Regions from separate parts of the Halomonas sp. C22 genome, predicted to be linked through region 2. Evidence: predicted binding sites of a transcription regulator. Region 2 holds the regulator's gene; the other holds the start of a gene.
What was found. The regulator FliA, encoded in region 2, starts transcription of late flagellar genes. The targets are predictions, from matches to a motif close to CTAAAGTTNNNNNNNNNNCNGCCGATA.

Region 1 (7,171 bases), on a different contig from region 2:
GGCGTTACGCTGAGCTTGGGCCAGACCAGTGATCTGGGCGGACATGCGGTTGGCAATGGCCTGACCAGCCGCATCATCTTTGGCGCTGTTGATACGCAGGCCAGAGCTCAAACGCTCCATGCTGGTTTGCAGCGCGTTCTGGCTCTTGTTCAGGTTCTGCTGACCGATCATCGAAGTGATGTTGGTGTTGATCACTGACATGGTGATACTCCTTGCGTGTGAACTGGCCGGAAGGCCCGCTGTTCGGCGACATGAAGCGCCGTTGTATTAATTAACGGCACGAGAGGGGGAATCTTTAGGGAGGGGGAAAGAGATTTGTGTAATTTTTGGTAACTGAAGGAGTAGGGCTATTTGGGGGTGGGGTAAATCGGTCGCGGGCTAAAGCCGCCTCCCACAGTTGCTGGCCTTCAGGCTGGCTGTGTGCGTTCCAGATGTGAAACGCCCCCCACAAAGGGGGGGCTGGGCGTGTATTGGGATGGATTAGCGCTTGCGGCCTAGCTGGTAGTCCAGGGCGTCGAACTGCTGGGTGAGGTAGCTGCTCATGCTGTTCATCTGGGCGATCATGGCGTCCAGCTGGCTGAACTGAGTGCGGTAGCGGGCAATGGTGCCTTCAATGGATTTTTCCATGCGCTCGAAGCGCTCGCCCAAGCTTTTAATGCGGGTTTCTGCACCGCTAATGGCCAGCTTGACCACGCCATTGTTGCTGAGCATTTGGTCGATAGTGGTGGAAAGCTTGCCTGCCAGGCCATTCTCTTTTTTATCGCCCGCGAAGAAGTCACTCAGCGCCTGGGGGTTATTGGCCACCAGATCGGATAGCTTGTCGTCATCCACTGCCAGCTTACCGTCACGCTGCAGGGTAATGCCTAGCTGGTTCAGGGTGCCTAGCTCGCCACCTTCCACGCCACCGGTCAACACGCTGCGCAAGCGGCTTTCAATGGTGCGCACGGTACTGTCGCCAACCAGTTCGCCTGCGGTTTCGCTGTCGCCTGTAAAGCTAGTCAGCTTGGCAATGGTGCCTTTCAGGTCGTTGAACGCTTTCACAAAGCCGTTGATGGCTTCGCGCTGCTTGAGGGTGTCGCGCTCGATGGTAATGGTACTGGTGGCCGTTTCGCCTTCGGCAATACTCAACTCTGCCAGGTTGAGCGTAACCCCTTGAATGGCCCCTTCGATCTGGTTTTTGGCGCTGCTGATGGCAATGCCATTGACGGTTAGCGCGGCATTTTCGCCAGAACGCTTGGTGGCGGCATCTTCGCTAAAGGGCCCTGCTACCGTTACCGCGGGGTCCTGGCTGGCATCTACAAAGCTGAAGCCTTCAATCGAAGCATCCGCACCCGTAGCCTTGGAGCTGAGCGCCAGGCGGTAGCCTTCCCCATCGTTGATGATGGTGGCGTTAACACCGGCATCCTTATGGGCGTTAATGGCGTTACGAATGGCTTCCAGGCTGCTGTTGGGGGCAATGGCAATATCGACCGAATCCGCGCCGCCAAAATTGAGCCGTATGGCAGTGGCCCCTTGCAGGTCTAGCGCGGCGTTTTTTTCACCTATGATGCGGTTAGATGCCAAGGTGCCAGAGGTGGCCAACTGCGACACCTCTACCCGGTAGCTGCCGGGCAGCGCGCTGGCGGTGGTAGTGGCTTTAATGGCATCGCCCCGCACGTTGGCGGAAAGGCTTTGGTAGAGCTTAGGGTCGTTGATTTTAGCCAGCGCATCCTGAAAACCGTTCAGCGACGTTTGCAGCTGGCCGAAAGCCGAAATTTTGGCCTGCTGCTGCTCTTTTTGGCGGGTAATGGGCACGAGCTTGCCGCGTTCCGCAGCCTGTAGCTGATCCAGCAAGCCGGTGAGATCCAGGCCAGAGCCAACGCCTAGAGAGGTTATTGTCGCCATACCGTCGTTCCTCGGTGCAAAAGGCTAAACCCATGCGCGATGAACGCGCTTGTGTCGTCGCTCCTGAAGGGGGGGGGTTAAGCAGAGCGATCAAATGTAAAGTCATTATCGGCGCATCAGCGGAAAACTTGAATGGGGTGAGTGTTTTTTTAAGCTTTGCCTGCACGTAATAAAGTATGCCAGTCACAAAAACGCCTGCTGTTTCCAGCAGGCGTAAGGTAAGGCGGGAAAGCGCTTAGCGGCGGCCCAGTTGGGCGTCCAGCGCATCGAACTGCTGGGTCAGGTAATCGCTGGTCTGGTTCATTTGGGCAATCATGCTGTCTAGCTGGCCAAACTGGGTGCGGTATCGTGCAATGGTCTGCTCGATGGTTTGCTCCATGCGCACATAGCGTTCGCCTAGGGATTCTACGCGGTTTTCAGCCCCGCTGATGGCCCCTGCCACAGCACCATTGGTGCCCAGCAATTGCGTTAGCGTCTGGTTAACCTGGCCGGCCATCCCTGCATCGCTGGCATCGCCTGCAAAGAAGGCGGAAAGCGCCTCCTGGTTGTTGGCAATTGCATCATCTAACTTGTCACTATCGACGGCCAAAGTGCCATCGCGCTGAAGGGTAATGCCAATATCGCTCAGCATGGAAAATTGGCCTTCCATACCACCGCTTAACACGCTGCGTAAGCGCGATTCAACTGTGCGCACGGCACTGTCGCCGTTCAACTCGCCAGCCACGCCGCTTTCAGGGTTGAAACTGGTAAGTTCTCCAATGGTTCCTTTCAGGTCGTTATAGGCATCCACAAAGCTGGTGATCGCTTCGCGCACGGCGCGGGTGTCTTGTTCTACGGCCACGGTGCTGGTGCCTTCTTCTTGCAGGTTGAGCGTGACCCCTTGAATGGCGCCTTCCACTTGATTAGTGGGGCTGGTGATCTCAACGCCATTGACATTGAGCAGGGCATTTTGACCAGCTTGCACCACATCGGTAGCCAGCTCACTGCCGAAGGCGGTGCCAAAGGCCACGCCTTCAATGGAAGCCGCAGCCCCCGTCTGAGTAGAACTCAATGCCAGGCGGTATGCTTCACCGTCGAAAATAATCGACGCGGAGACGCCGCTGTCTTGCTGGGCATTGATGGCATCACGCACGTCTTCCAGCGTGCTATTGGCACTGATAGCTACGTTGACATCGTCCTGGCCGGCGAAGCTTAGGGTCAGGGAGGTGTCTTCTTCGGTCAGGGCTACCGTGGCATCCGGCACGGAGGTGGTGGCCAGCGTGCCTGCGGTAGCGAGCTGGTCGACAGTGACGTTGTAAGCGCCTGGCTGGGCTTCACTATCAGCGGCGGCCGTAATGGCGCTGCCACCAACGTTGGTTGAAAGGCTTTCGTACAGGGCGCTGTCGTTAAGCGCTGCGGCTGCACTTTGAAACTGAGACATTGCGCTCTGCAGCTGGCCGTAGGCGGAAATTTTTGTTTGCTGAGTTTCCAGTTGTCGCTCGATGGGTTCCAGCTTACCCCGCTCGGCTTCTTGCAGTTGGTCTAGCAAGCCGTTGAGATCAAGCCCTGAACCGATACCCAATGATGAAATGGAAGCCATACGCTAATGTCCTTTAGTTTATACGCCTCGCTATGTGCTCCGACGCCAATGAATCGTTTAACAGTGTGCTGTATTACTAATAACCTTCGGCCATTTAACCCCAGTCTTTAGGGTTCATCCAATTTTTCATTATTTTCTTGCTGAGCGCATTGTGTTGGCAAAGGCGAATTTCAGCGGCTCACAAGTGAAATCTACGGGCTTTACGTTGCAGACATGTGGCAACCACCCTGCGCGCCGCTCATGGCTCAACATAGACCTTGGTCTAACATCCCGGCTCATTTATAATGCACCGCAGCACATCCCCTTTTCCGTGCGATTGCAGGAGTCATCCATGCCCGCAGAAGCGTTACCTAAGGCCTCCAGCGCTGCTTTTCATCTGCAACGCAGCTTGCGCCACTGCCTTTCCCGTGCTGCCGAGCTGCTTTATGAAAGCGGCCACGTCCTTGAAACCATCACCTTGTCCCAACGGGGCTTGTCCCGTCATGAGCTGAACACGCTGCGCCAGCAGCAAACTGGCTGGGCCATGTGCCAACAGGTATTGGAACAGAGCGGTGCCGCGACGTACAACAGCTATGGCCGTTGGGTGCTGACGGGCATGGGCCGCGAATTGATGTTCGATATGTTTGGCCAAGGGGCCGCCGACTGCGCTTGAATACAAGCGAATGACGCGCCTGGACAAACAAGCGGCTTGAGCCAACTGAAACCCATAAAAAAACGCCCGCTGGGGGAAGCGGGCGCTTGGCGTGCTAACGGGGATGGTGGCCCCAGGCTGCTTAACGTAAGCCCAGCAGCGAAAGGATGAACAACACCACGACAACCAGACCCACGATATAGATAATGCTACGCATAACGGCACTCCTTGCTTTAGCGTTTCATGAAAATCAAAGGGTTGCTTCTCCCTTAACAGGCCCTTCTAGCGTAGCAGGCTTTTTTGATGTTTGCGTAATTTCCTGGAATTTGGCTGATCAGGGGCCGCTGGGGAACCTTTGGCCAGGCACTGCCTCGAAGTTTAGCCTCCCCTTTTCAAGGCTCTGCCAAGGTTCTGCGATGCGTTTTCCTCTACTGGTGTCCTGCTGTTGTGCGCTCTCCTTCGTCTCGTTTTCTCTGCCGATGGCCTCTGCCAACGCCCCTGATGCCGCACGGCTTCAAGCGCTCGACGAACGCACCGCTGCGCTGCCCCGGGTGCATGCGGTGGTGGTCGCTCATGACGGGGAGATCGTGCACGAAATTCATCAGGGTGGGCCTGGGGTGGCGGCGCCTGCCAACGTGAAGTCGTTATCCAAAACCGTGCTGGCGGCCATTACGGGGGCGGCTATCGAAGCGGGCGTGATCGACTCGGTGGATCAGCCGTTGGCGAGCCTGCTGAACAGCCTGCCCAGCGATGCCGACCCACGGGTCAACGAGATCACCGTGGCCCACTTGCTTGCCCAGCAGGCAGGATTGGAGCGCACCTCGGGTAGCCACTACGGCGCCTGGGTGGCCAGCGCCAACTGGGTCAACGATGCGCTTAGCCGTCCGTTCGTCGATACCCCCGGCGGGCGCATGCTCTATTCCACGGGTACGAGCCATCTGCTCTCGGCGGCCCTCACCCATGCCAGCGGTGAAAGCACCTTGGCGCTCGCCCAACGGCTGCTGGGCGAGCCTTTGAACATCACCATTCCTGCATGGCCACGGGACCCGCAAGGCATTTACTTTGGTGGCAACGATATGCTGCTGTCGCCCCGAGCACTGGTCGAGATTGGTGAACTGTACCGCAACGATGGCGTAGTGAACGGCCAGCGGGTCTTGCCCGAAGGCTGGGTGGAGGCTTCCTGGACTGCTCGGGGCAGCTCGCCCTGGACAGGCGATGGTTACGGCTATGGCTGGTTCATCACTACCCTTGCCGACACACCAGTGATGTATGGCCGAGGCTACGGTGGCCAAGCGCTGTTCGTGGTGCCTGAGCGGGCGATGACGGTCGTGATAACGTCTGACCCCAACCCGCCCTCCCCCGGTGGCCAGTTCCAGCAGCAGTTGAATGCGCTGGTGGCGGGCCTGTTGGAAACGGAGAGCTCTCCGTAGCCCGCCACGGGCTGTTCACGGGAAGGGCGAGCTACTCGCCCTTGTGCGCCAGGCTCATCAAGTAGAGCGCGGCTGCAAGCGCCAGTACGGAAAGGGCCAGATAAATGGCCTCCAACGGTGTGCTGAAGCGGATATCCACCACGGCGCGAAAGAACTCGATAATGACGGCCAATATGACGACGCGGGCAATTTTGTCCTTGAGTTGATCCAGAGAGGCAACGTTGAAGGGGTGCGTAGGATAGCGTACTTCAGCCTGGTCGATACGGGACACGAATAGCCGATACACCCCCAACCCGAAAATCAGCAGCACGATGGCAATCAGATAAATATCCACGGCCATGATGATATTCGGCACGAGGGTGTCGTGGATATTGCGCGAGTCATCGATAAAGTAGTAATGCAGCACATCGCCCCCCACGCTCAAAATATCCAGCGTCCCGACGATGAACAGCAACAGCGACCCCATCAGGCTCGGCACCACCGCCAGCATGACGAGAAAACGGGAGTTCCATAGCGCGGTCTCTATCCACCGCTCCCAGGGCGACTGTTCATGGGGCGGCTTGGGCGCAGGAGGAGGAAGAGCATTGTTGTTCATGGCGGTCGAAGCGCTCCTTGAAGCGTTTAAGAGGCGGAATCCGGGCGTTGGCTGAGCTTGCTGCGAATGAAATCACTGTGGCTGACGTGCAGGAGGTCGGCCAGGCGGCGAATGCGGTGCTCTTCCAGCGGGTCCAGCGAGCCATCGGCCCAGGCCACCTGCCACATCATGGCCACTACCTCCAGGCGCTGCTCATAGCCGTAGTGCTGTTTGATCAGGCTGACGAACTGGTAGTGGTCCACGGCGTCGTCCACTTCTGCCTCCGCCAGGCGCATCAGTTCGGCCACTGCCTGCTCATCGAGGCGATAGCGCGTCATCAGCATGCGCTGCATGGCGGCGCGCTCGGCCTCGCTCTGCTCATAGTCGGCCCGCATCACTTCGCACAATAGCGCAGCACAGGCGAGCTCCAGGGTCAGGGCCTGGTCGTCGCGCTGCTCCGGGGCCGACAGCGTCCGCTGAAAGAAGCTTTGAGTCGCGTCCAGCACGGCAATTACTCCTTGCGTTTGGCCAACTGCTCTTTGAGCTGTTTGGGCACCTGCTTGATGATAAGACGGTCCTGCGCGGCATCGTACTCGATGCTGGAACCCAGCAGGTGCGAGTCGAAGCTGATCGACACCCCACCCGCTCGGCCGGTAAACCGGCGGAACTGGTTGATGGTGCGCTTATCCGGCGGAATCTCCGGAGAGAGGCCGTAATCGGCGTTGCGGATATGGTCGTAAAACGCCTGGGGCTGCTTCTCGTCCACCAGCTCGGAAAGCGCTTCCAGCGTCATGGGTTCGCCACGGCGCAGCTGCTCGTTGGCGTAATCCACCAGGGTGTCGGTTTTTTCACGGCTGGCGTCTTCGTCCAGGTCCTCTTGTTCGACGTAGTCGCTGAAGGCCTTGAGCAAGGTGCGGGTTTCTGCCGGGGCATCGATGCCCTCTTCCATGCCCAGCAGCGCCACCAGCCCATCGGAGAGCTTTTTGGCACCACGGTCCTTGAGGAACGAGACGTACTGCGTCGTGGCATCCGCCCGTTGCCACTGGGTGAGGTTCACCCTGGCCGCCAGCGTC
Region 2 (7,171 bases):
AGAGTTCGACGACTGCTACCTGACCGACAACGTCAGGCCGCTGCTGGAAGCCTGAGCGACCTTGCCTTTTAGACCGACGACGATGATACCGTTTATGCCCATCAACACCCGTACACTGCTGGCGGTACTGGGGGGGAGCCTGCTGGGCAACGCCCCGTTCGCCCTGGCAGCCACGTTCAACGTGGAGCACGCCGAACCTCACCAGCACTGGTCGTCCATGACGCTGGCACTGGGCGAAGAGCGCCATTTTCGCGCAGTGGAGACCCACAGCTACTCCGATGCCACCCTGAGCCTCAATACCAGCCAGGGGGTATGCGACCTCCCCTGGCTGGAAATGCGCGTGACGCTGGAACAGCAGCAAGGCGAGAGCCGCGCTGTCAATCTGGTGCCCACACGGCTGCGCATCGATGACCAGCCCATCGTGGATACCATGGCCGAGTTCATCACCGAGCGCGGCGACGATGGCTTCTACGCACACTTTTACCTGAGCGATCTCGACACACTGATGGCCCAGATGCGCACCGGCGAGCAGCTGTTCCTGGGCTTCGACCAAAACGAGCAGGAGCCGTGGTACATGACCTTCAGCCTTGCCGGTGCAGACAGCGCCATCGCGCGCATGCAGCAGCTGTGCGAGGAGAGCACGACAGAAGATTAACCGGTTCGCTGCTCGGCGATTTCCACACGATTGCGACCACCGCGTTTGGCTCGGTACATGGCCACATCGGCCCGCGACATCAGCGTCTTGCAGCTGTCGCCCGGCTGCCATATCGCCACGCCGATACTGACGGTGATGGGCTGGTCCAACCCGTTGACATGCAGCGTGGCCACCAGGCTGCGCAGCCGCTCAGCCAGGCCCATGGCCGCTTCCTCATCGGAGTGTGTCGCCAGCACCACGAACTCTTCGCCGCCCCAGCGGCCAAGATGGTCGCACCCCCGCAGCGACGTTTCCACCAGACGAGCCAGCGAGACCAGCACGTCATCCCCCACGCCATGCCCATAGGCGTCGTTGATCTGCTTGAAGTGATCCACGTCAAACAGCAGCAACGCGAATGCGGCGCCGTAGCGCTTGGCCGCGACTAACTCGGCATCGATGGCCTGCTCGATACGATAGCGATTCCAGACCTGAGTCAATGGGTCAAAGTGGGCCAACTGCTCGAGCCGCTGGTTGGCGGTGGCCAGTGCCTTGCGCTCTTGCTCAAGGTGCATGTTGAGCGTACTGATCTCATAGGCAGAAATAGCCAGCGTCAAATCTTCCCCCAGGTCGATGGCCGCCAGGCGTTCGACACGCTGCCATGCTTCGCTTTTGCCGACCACGTCTTCACTCCACGCAGCCGAGGGGGGCGTCGGCTGCGTGGATGAGGTCACGGCAGCCGAGGCAGGGCCCATGGCCCAATAGAGGGTTTCCACCTGCTCGGGCCGAAAGAACAACAGCCAGCCTCGCTGTGCCGGGCTGATGGAGAGCGGCACGGCCAGAATCCCACACTGCTCTGACATGTCGAGTGACGCCGTCAGCGGCTCCACCGCTACCTCACGGGTACACCACGGCCCCCCATGGCGATGCCCCCTGTCGATACGCTTCACCAGTTGGCACACCACCGTGGAGAGCGGCACCACACCGGCAGAACACACGCTGCCATTGAGCCACAGGGCAACCCCCTGAGCACGGAACAACGCGCACCAGGACGCAGCCTGCTCGTGAAGAATCTGCTGGGGGCTTTTGGGTTCTTGCTGGGCAGAGACCGACAGCACCAGGCTATCCTGCACGCGCTGCAGGTAACGTGCCTCCTGGCGAGCACGCAGCAACAACAACCGCTGCGTCGCCATTTGCACCAGTGTCCGCACCGCATCGCGCAAGGGAGGTGCCACGGGGTGGGCATGGGCCGAATGACAGAACAGCAGCCCCCACAGGCCAGCATCACTTTGCATGGCCACACTGAAAGCACTGTGTGCCCCCAGCCGCTGCAGATAGACGCGCCGCTCGGCAGCCGGCGCACGCAAGAAGCAGTTGCGCAGGTTGGCCGTGACGTCTGCGGGCACCAGGGGCTCGGTGTCGGCGGTGACGTCTTGAATCAAGCGCACCGGATGACGTTCGTAGGCATGCCGCAAGGCCAGTGGGAAATCGCTGGCCGGAAACCGTTGCCCGCGCAGCCCTGCCAAGCGCCCCGTACACTTTTCGGCCACGATGAGCCCATGCCAATCGCCGTCGAAATGGCACACCGAGACGCGCTCATGCCCGGTCAACTCCTGAACGGCACCGACCAGGTAGTCCAGCAGTTCCTCCTGGTGCGTGGCTTCGGCCAGGCGCACCAGGCGCTCATTGAGGGTTCCCAGCAAGCGCTGCTTACCCATCGGGGGCAATGGCTCTATTTCGACGACGACGTGTCGGTCTGTTCGATAGGCCTGGAGTTGAAAGCGCGTATCGACGGTGGCTCGGCGAAAAGTGAGCGGGCCGGGTAGGCGGGGCTGCCCTTGCAGTTCATGGCGCAGCCGCTGGCTGAGCCGCTTGCCCAGCAGAGACGTCAGCCTAGGGGGCGGCTGCTCGTTGGTGGGTAACCCCAGCAATGCCGCCAGGTTGCGGCTGACGGCCTGAATCTGCCGCACGTCGGTATCCAGTACCAAGACAGCGCCAAAGGACTGCAGTCGAGAATGATGCGTCGACACGAAGATAGCCTCGAGATAGTGCTTTACCCCTCGACCTGCTGTTTGAGCAGCAGTTCAACACGTCGGTTGGCAGCTCGCCCTTCCGGGGTAGCGTTACTTTCCATGGGTTGGGTGTCGGCGTAGCCAACCGCCCGCATACGAGAAATGGCGATACCCTGACGCTCCAACTGGCGCACCACGGCAATGGCGCGACCCGTTGAAAGCTCCCAGTTGGAGGGGAAACGCGGGGTGGCAATGGGCAGATTATCCGTATGCCCTTCCACCGAGATTTGGCCTTCGAACGTTTGGAGTACCGATGTGAGCCCTTCTAACACAACTTGCCCCTGAGGCGTTAGCACATCATTGCCGCTGGGAAACAAAAGACTGTCGTCGATGCGCAGGGTGATGCCTTCACGGCCCTGCGAGACACTGACCCCCGGAATATCCAGCCCGGCCATCTGCGGCTGCACACCGTCGTGACGTGGGTGAATGCCGGTGGCCAATGAGGCCAACGGCATGGCCATGATGGCACTGGCCGGCCCCATGGCATCGCTCTCCCTCCCGTCCCCACCGCCAGGAGGCGTCAGCGCCAGCAAGAGCACGAACAGGGTAATCAGCAGCGTCAAGACGTCCAGGTAACTGGTCAGCCACCCTTCGTCGCTCTCGCCCGCTGCCGCTGGCAGTTCCAGCGCAAACCGTGCCTCGTGATTGAGCATGGCGCTACCCTTTCAGCGCCGAATCGACGCCTGGACGCGGCTTGACGCTCGCATCACGGATTTCGTCGTGGTAGTTGGCCACGAACGAGTTCAACGTCTCTTCGATGAACGACGGCAAGCGACGCTTGGTAATGAGAGAAATGCCTTCCAGTACCATGTTCATGGTGATCAGGCGCTCTTCGGTCCGCCGCTCCAGTTTGACGGCAATGGGCTTGAAGACCAGATTGGCCAGCAGAATACCGTAAAACGTGGTGAGCAGCGCCACGGCCATACGTGGACCGATCACCTGCAGATCGCCCGCATCCATGACTTCCAGCATGTTGACCAGCCCCACCAGCGTACCAATCATGCCAAAGGCCGGCGCATAGGTGGCCATGGTACGGAAAATCTGCGCTTCGGCATGCTCACGCGCCTTCAGCCGTGCGATCCGCCAGCGCAGCATGTCGAAAATTTCATCTTCCTTGGTGTTGGCAATCACTAGTTGAATACCGGTGCGCAGAAACGGGTTGCGCGTATGCTCCAGCTCCCGCTCTACCGCTCGGACATCGCCCTTGAACCATAACCGCGACATGGCCACCAGCTCGCCGATATCATCGCGCACATAGGTGTTCTCGCGGCGGAATACCAGGCCTACCAGGCGCACTACCCGCAGTACCTCCTTCAAGGGGTAGCTGATGAACGTCGCCGCCAGAGTACCGGTAATGACGATGGCCAGACCAGGCAAGTTGATAAAGCTTTCTGGCGACTCTGCGGTAAAGAACAGCACGCTTATCAACAACAGCATGCTGGCAAATATGCCGATCAACGTAGAGGGGTTCATCAACGGCTCCTTGCCGGTTAACGTGAGAGAATAAGAAGGTCAATCGTGGTCGCTCAAGCGGGCACGAAGGCGGCTGACGGCCTGGCTATGCAGTTGCGATACCCGCGATTCGGTGACGCCCAGTACCGCCCCCACCTCTTTGAGGTTCATCTCTTCCTGGTAATACAGGGCCATCAGCAGTTTTTCACGCTCGGGCAACGCCTCGATCGCTTCGATCAGAGTGTGCCGCTGCTGCTCGTCGAGCAGTTGTTCGAAAGGGCGATTGGCGCTGCCTTCGTCCCCGGCTGGCTCACCGCCATCGGCCACCAGTTCCTCGAAGGGCAGTAGCTGCCCGCTATTGGTGTCGTTGAGCAGCTGTTGATAGTCGCTCAGCGGCATCTCCAGCTCACGGGCAATTTCCACCTCTTCAGGGGGCCTGCCCAGCATCTGCTCCAAACGGCGTACGGTTTCATCGACTGCGCGGGCAGAGCGGCGCACGCTGCGCGGCAGCCAGTCCCGAGTGCGCAGTTCATCCATCATGGCGCCCCGAATGCGTTGGCTGGCGAACGTGGCAAACGTCGCGCCCTGTGCGGCATCAAAGCGTCCTAGCGCCTCCAGCAAGCCCACCATGCCCGCTTGAATCAAATCATCCAGCTCGATACTGGCGGGCAACCTGACCTGCAGTGTCAAGGCCTGACGTCTCACCAGTGGCATGTATTGAGTTAACAGCTCACTCTGCTTGATCCTGCCTTGTGCTGTATACATCCTATTGCCTCACGGCTAAACGATCTTTACTGATAATTCACGATGACCTGCAGCCCCTGTACGCGCACGGGCCGTTGCCCCGGTGACAGCGCAAAGCGCAAATGAAGCGGCGCGTTGGCATCCAGACCTGCCAGTGCCATGGTGCTGCCACGCATGCCACTCAGAGGCACGCATTGTGCAGGATGGCATAGCCAGGCGTTGACAGGCGCATGGGCAGGCGCCTCGAAACGCCATTGCACCCTCGCCAATGTCGCTTCGCCCAGCGGTATGCCCGCCGGAGGCCTGATGGCCTGGCTGCTGCTCGCCCGATCGCTCATGGCCACCACCACCGCGGGCATTTGACTGCTCCAGCTACCTGTCGCTGCCCGCGCCGATTCACCCACAACCAGCGATAACACCAACACCCACGCGGCGCTGGAGAGAAACACGCTCCATGTCACTGTTGACCACTTTGCGGTGTTGATCAATGTTCGTAGCAACATCGTCTGTAGAGGCATTGCCGGTCCCTTGTCATGGGGTCATCAACGAGCCAGTAGCAACAGCTCTATTTGCAAATAGTGCGCAGCGGCATCACGCAGGTTGTCCAGTAAGCCCTGACGCGGAAGGTGCGGCTCGTGCAGGGCCAGCAGGCGGCGCGGCCCCCCTTGCTCACGCATCTGGCGTAGGGCACGGTACATGCTCGCGAAGGCCTCGGCGTCACTGCTCACCCATAGCGCCCAGTGAGGGTGATGCGCCAAGGCAGCCATCGACCCTGCCTCGGGGCTTGCCACCTTGACGTCCCACTCCTGAGGATCGCCCGCCCACTGGCGCCCCAGCGATGCCCACTGCGCCAAGCGACCTTTGACCTTGTCGACGTGCACGGCACCCGCTGAGCTCAACCCCACAATGACCAGTGTGCGTGTCGGGCGGGGGGCCGTTACGTTCGCTGCCGCACTTGCGACCTCCTTGGGAGCGGTTTCCGAAGCGTCCGCGCCAACGTTCGTTTGCGCCACTTCCTTGTCTGAAGTGGAAGTATCGACACTCGGCGCGTCGGCCGCAGGCTCGTCAGGTTGCTCGCCTCGCTGCTGGCGCTGCAAATCTGCCCATTTTCTCAGCCCGGCAGCCTGATCCTGGCCATTCATAGCACATCCTCGAGGCTGACACTGCCCAGTTGCCGAATGGCATCTCGGGCCATCAACACATGCAGCAGCGCGTCCAGCAGGGCCGTATCCCGGCGCTTGCGCTGGCTACCCAACAGCCGCACCAGATCCGTTCTCAGCGCCTGGCCTGGTTCATCATCGGCCAGGTCGAGGTGGCCTGCCACGGCCGCTGCACCGCTGGCCATCAACAGGCGCAGCTCACGACTCACTTCGCCACTGTCGCTTTCCTTGAGCTGTTGCCACGCTCGCTTGGTCAGTGCGGCCAGCCCATCGCTTTCGAGCTGGGTGACCAGCAGTGACAGTACATCGCTACCCAACCGGGCGGGTGTCAACCAATAGCGACGCGCGACGCGCTTGTCACTTTCAGGGTCACGGATGTCGCCCGCCCAGGCCAGCAGGGCGTGACCCGAGGCGGCCTGCACCTCGACATAGGCATTCCACAGCTGCATGCGCTGGCCGCGAAAACGCACCGTGACGCTGTGGGTCAGCGTACTCTCTTGAAACAGATTCTTCAGGGCGTAGCGCTCGCCCTGATAGTCTACTCGCTGGCTGGCATGCACCGCGCTGACCCAGGTCAAACGTTGGTCGTGCAGCCAGGTGAGCACGTCGGGTTCTGGCAGAGCGGGCAGCAGGTGAACTGCCATATCTTCTCCACACTCTTCCAGACGCGGCTGCCAGCCGGCAGGCTGACGGTGCTGAAGCCGCGTCAGGGCCAACCAACGGCCCTGCTCATCCAGCCGAACATCCGGCATCGTCCAGTCACAGCCACGCCCTTGGCTGCGTGGCGACCAGGCCAGCCCCATGGCGCGGCTATTGGCATCTGCCCCGGACAACAGCTCATCCAGCCGCTGATCCTGAATGACCCCAGGCAGTGCGCCGATATCCCAGGCGGCTTCCAGCAGGTAAAAGTCATCCACCCGTTTGCGCAGTCGAGCCAGCACCGATGAGAGCCTGCGCCCTTGCCCCAGCACATCCCGCGACCAGCGTGGCAAGCTGAGCGGCGCCGAGGGTTCGGTCTGGTGCACGGCGCGGGGCTGTGCGCCCAACGCCTGAGCGATCAGCGCCTGAGGGTCGGCCACGGACATGTCTTCCGGCACCTGCTGGCCATGGGA

Region 1: a site for FliA is predicted at 1,991-2,017, ahead of fliD (flagellar filament capping protein FliD). Genes of this name have one in related genera too.

The regions. Positions count from the first base shown of each region.
Region 1 covers NZ_VBVC01000002.1:139,798-146,968, forward strand. The annotation lists partial or broken gene FEU76_RS03915 (flagellin N-terminal helical domain-containing protein) at 1-201, opposite strand, end outside; gene fliD (flagellar filament capping protein FliD) at 481-1,884, opposite strand; gene fliD (flagellar filament capping protein FliD) at 2,120-3,463, opposite strand; gene FEU76_RS03930 (hypothetical protein) at 3,795-4,115, shown strand; gene FEU76_RS03935 (serine hydrolase domain-containing protein) at 4,511-5,524, shown strand; gene FEU76_RS03940 (YqhA family protein) at 5,556-6,119, opposite strand; gene FEU76_RS03945 (tellurite resistance TerB family protein) at 6,146-6,604, opposite strand; gene FEU76_RS03950 (nucleoid-associated protein) at 6,610-7,171, opposite strand, start outside.
Region 2 covers NZ_VBVC01000009.1:49,598-56,768, reverse strand. The annotation lists gene FEU76_RS15315 (Crp/Fnr family transcriptional regulator) at 1-55, shown strand, start outside; gene FEU76_RS15310 (hypothetical protein) at 95-655, shown strand; gene FEU76_RS15305 (sensor domain-containing diguanylate cyclase) at 652-2,661, opposite strand; gene FEU76_RS15300 (OmpA family protein) at 2,685-3,356, opposite strand; gene FEU76_RS15295 (motility protein A) at 3,361-4,176, opposite strand; gene FEU76_RS15290 (RNA polymerase sigma factor FliA) at 4,216-4,920, opposite strand; gene FEU76_RS15285 (flagellar protein FlhE) at 4,947-5,258, opposite strand; gene FEU76_RS15280 (hypothetical protein) at 5,442-6,041, opposite strand; gene flhF (flagellar biosynthesis protein FlhF) at 6,038-7,171, opposite strand, start outside.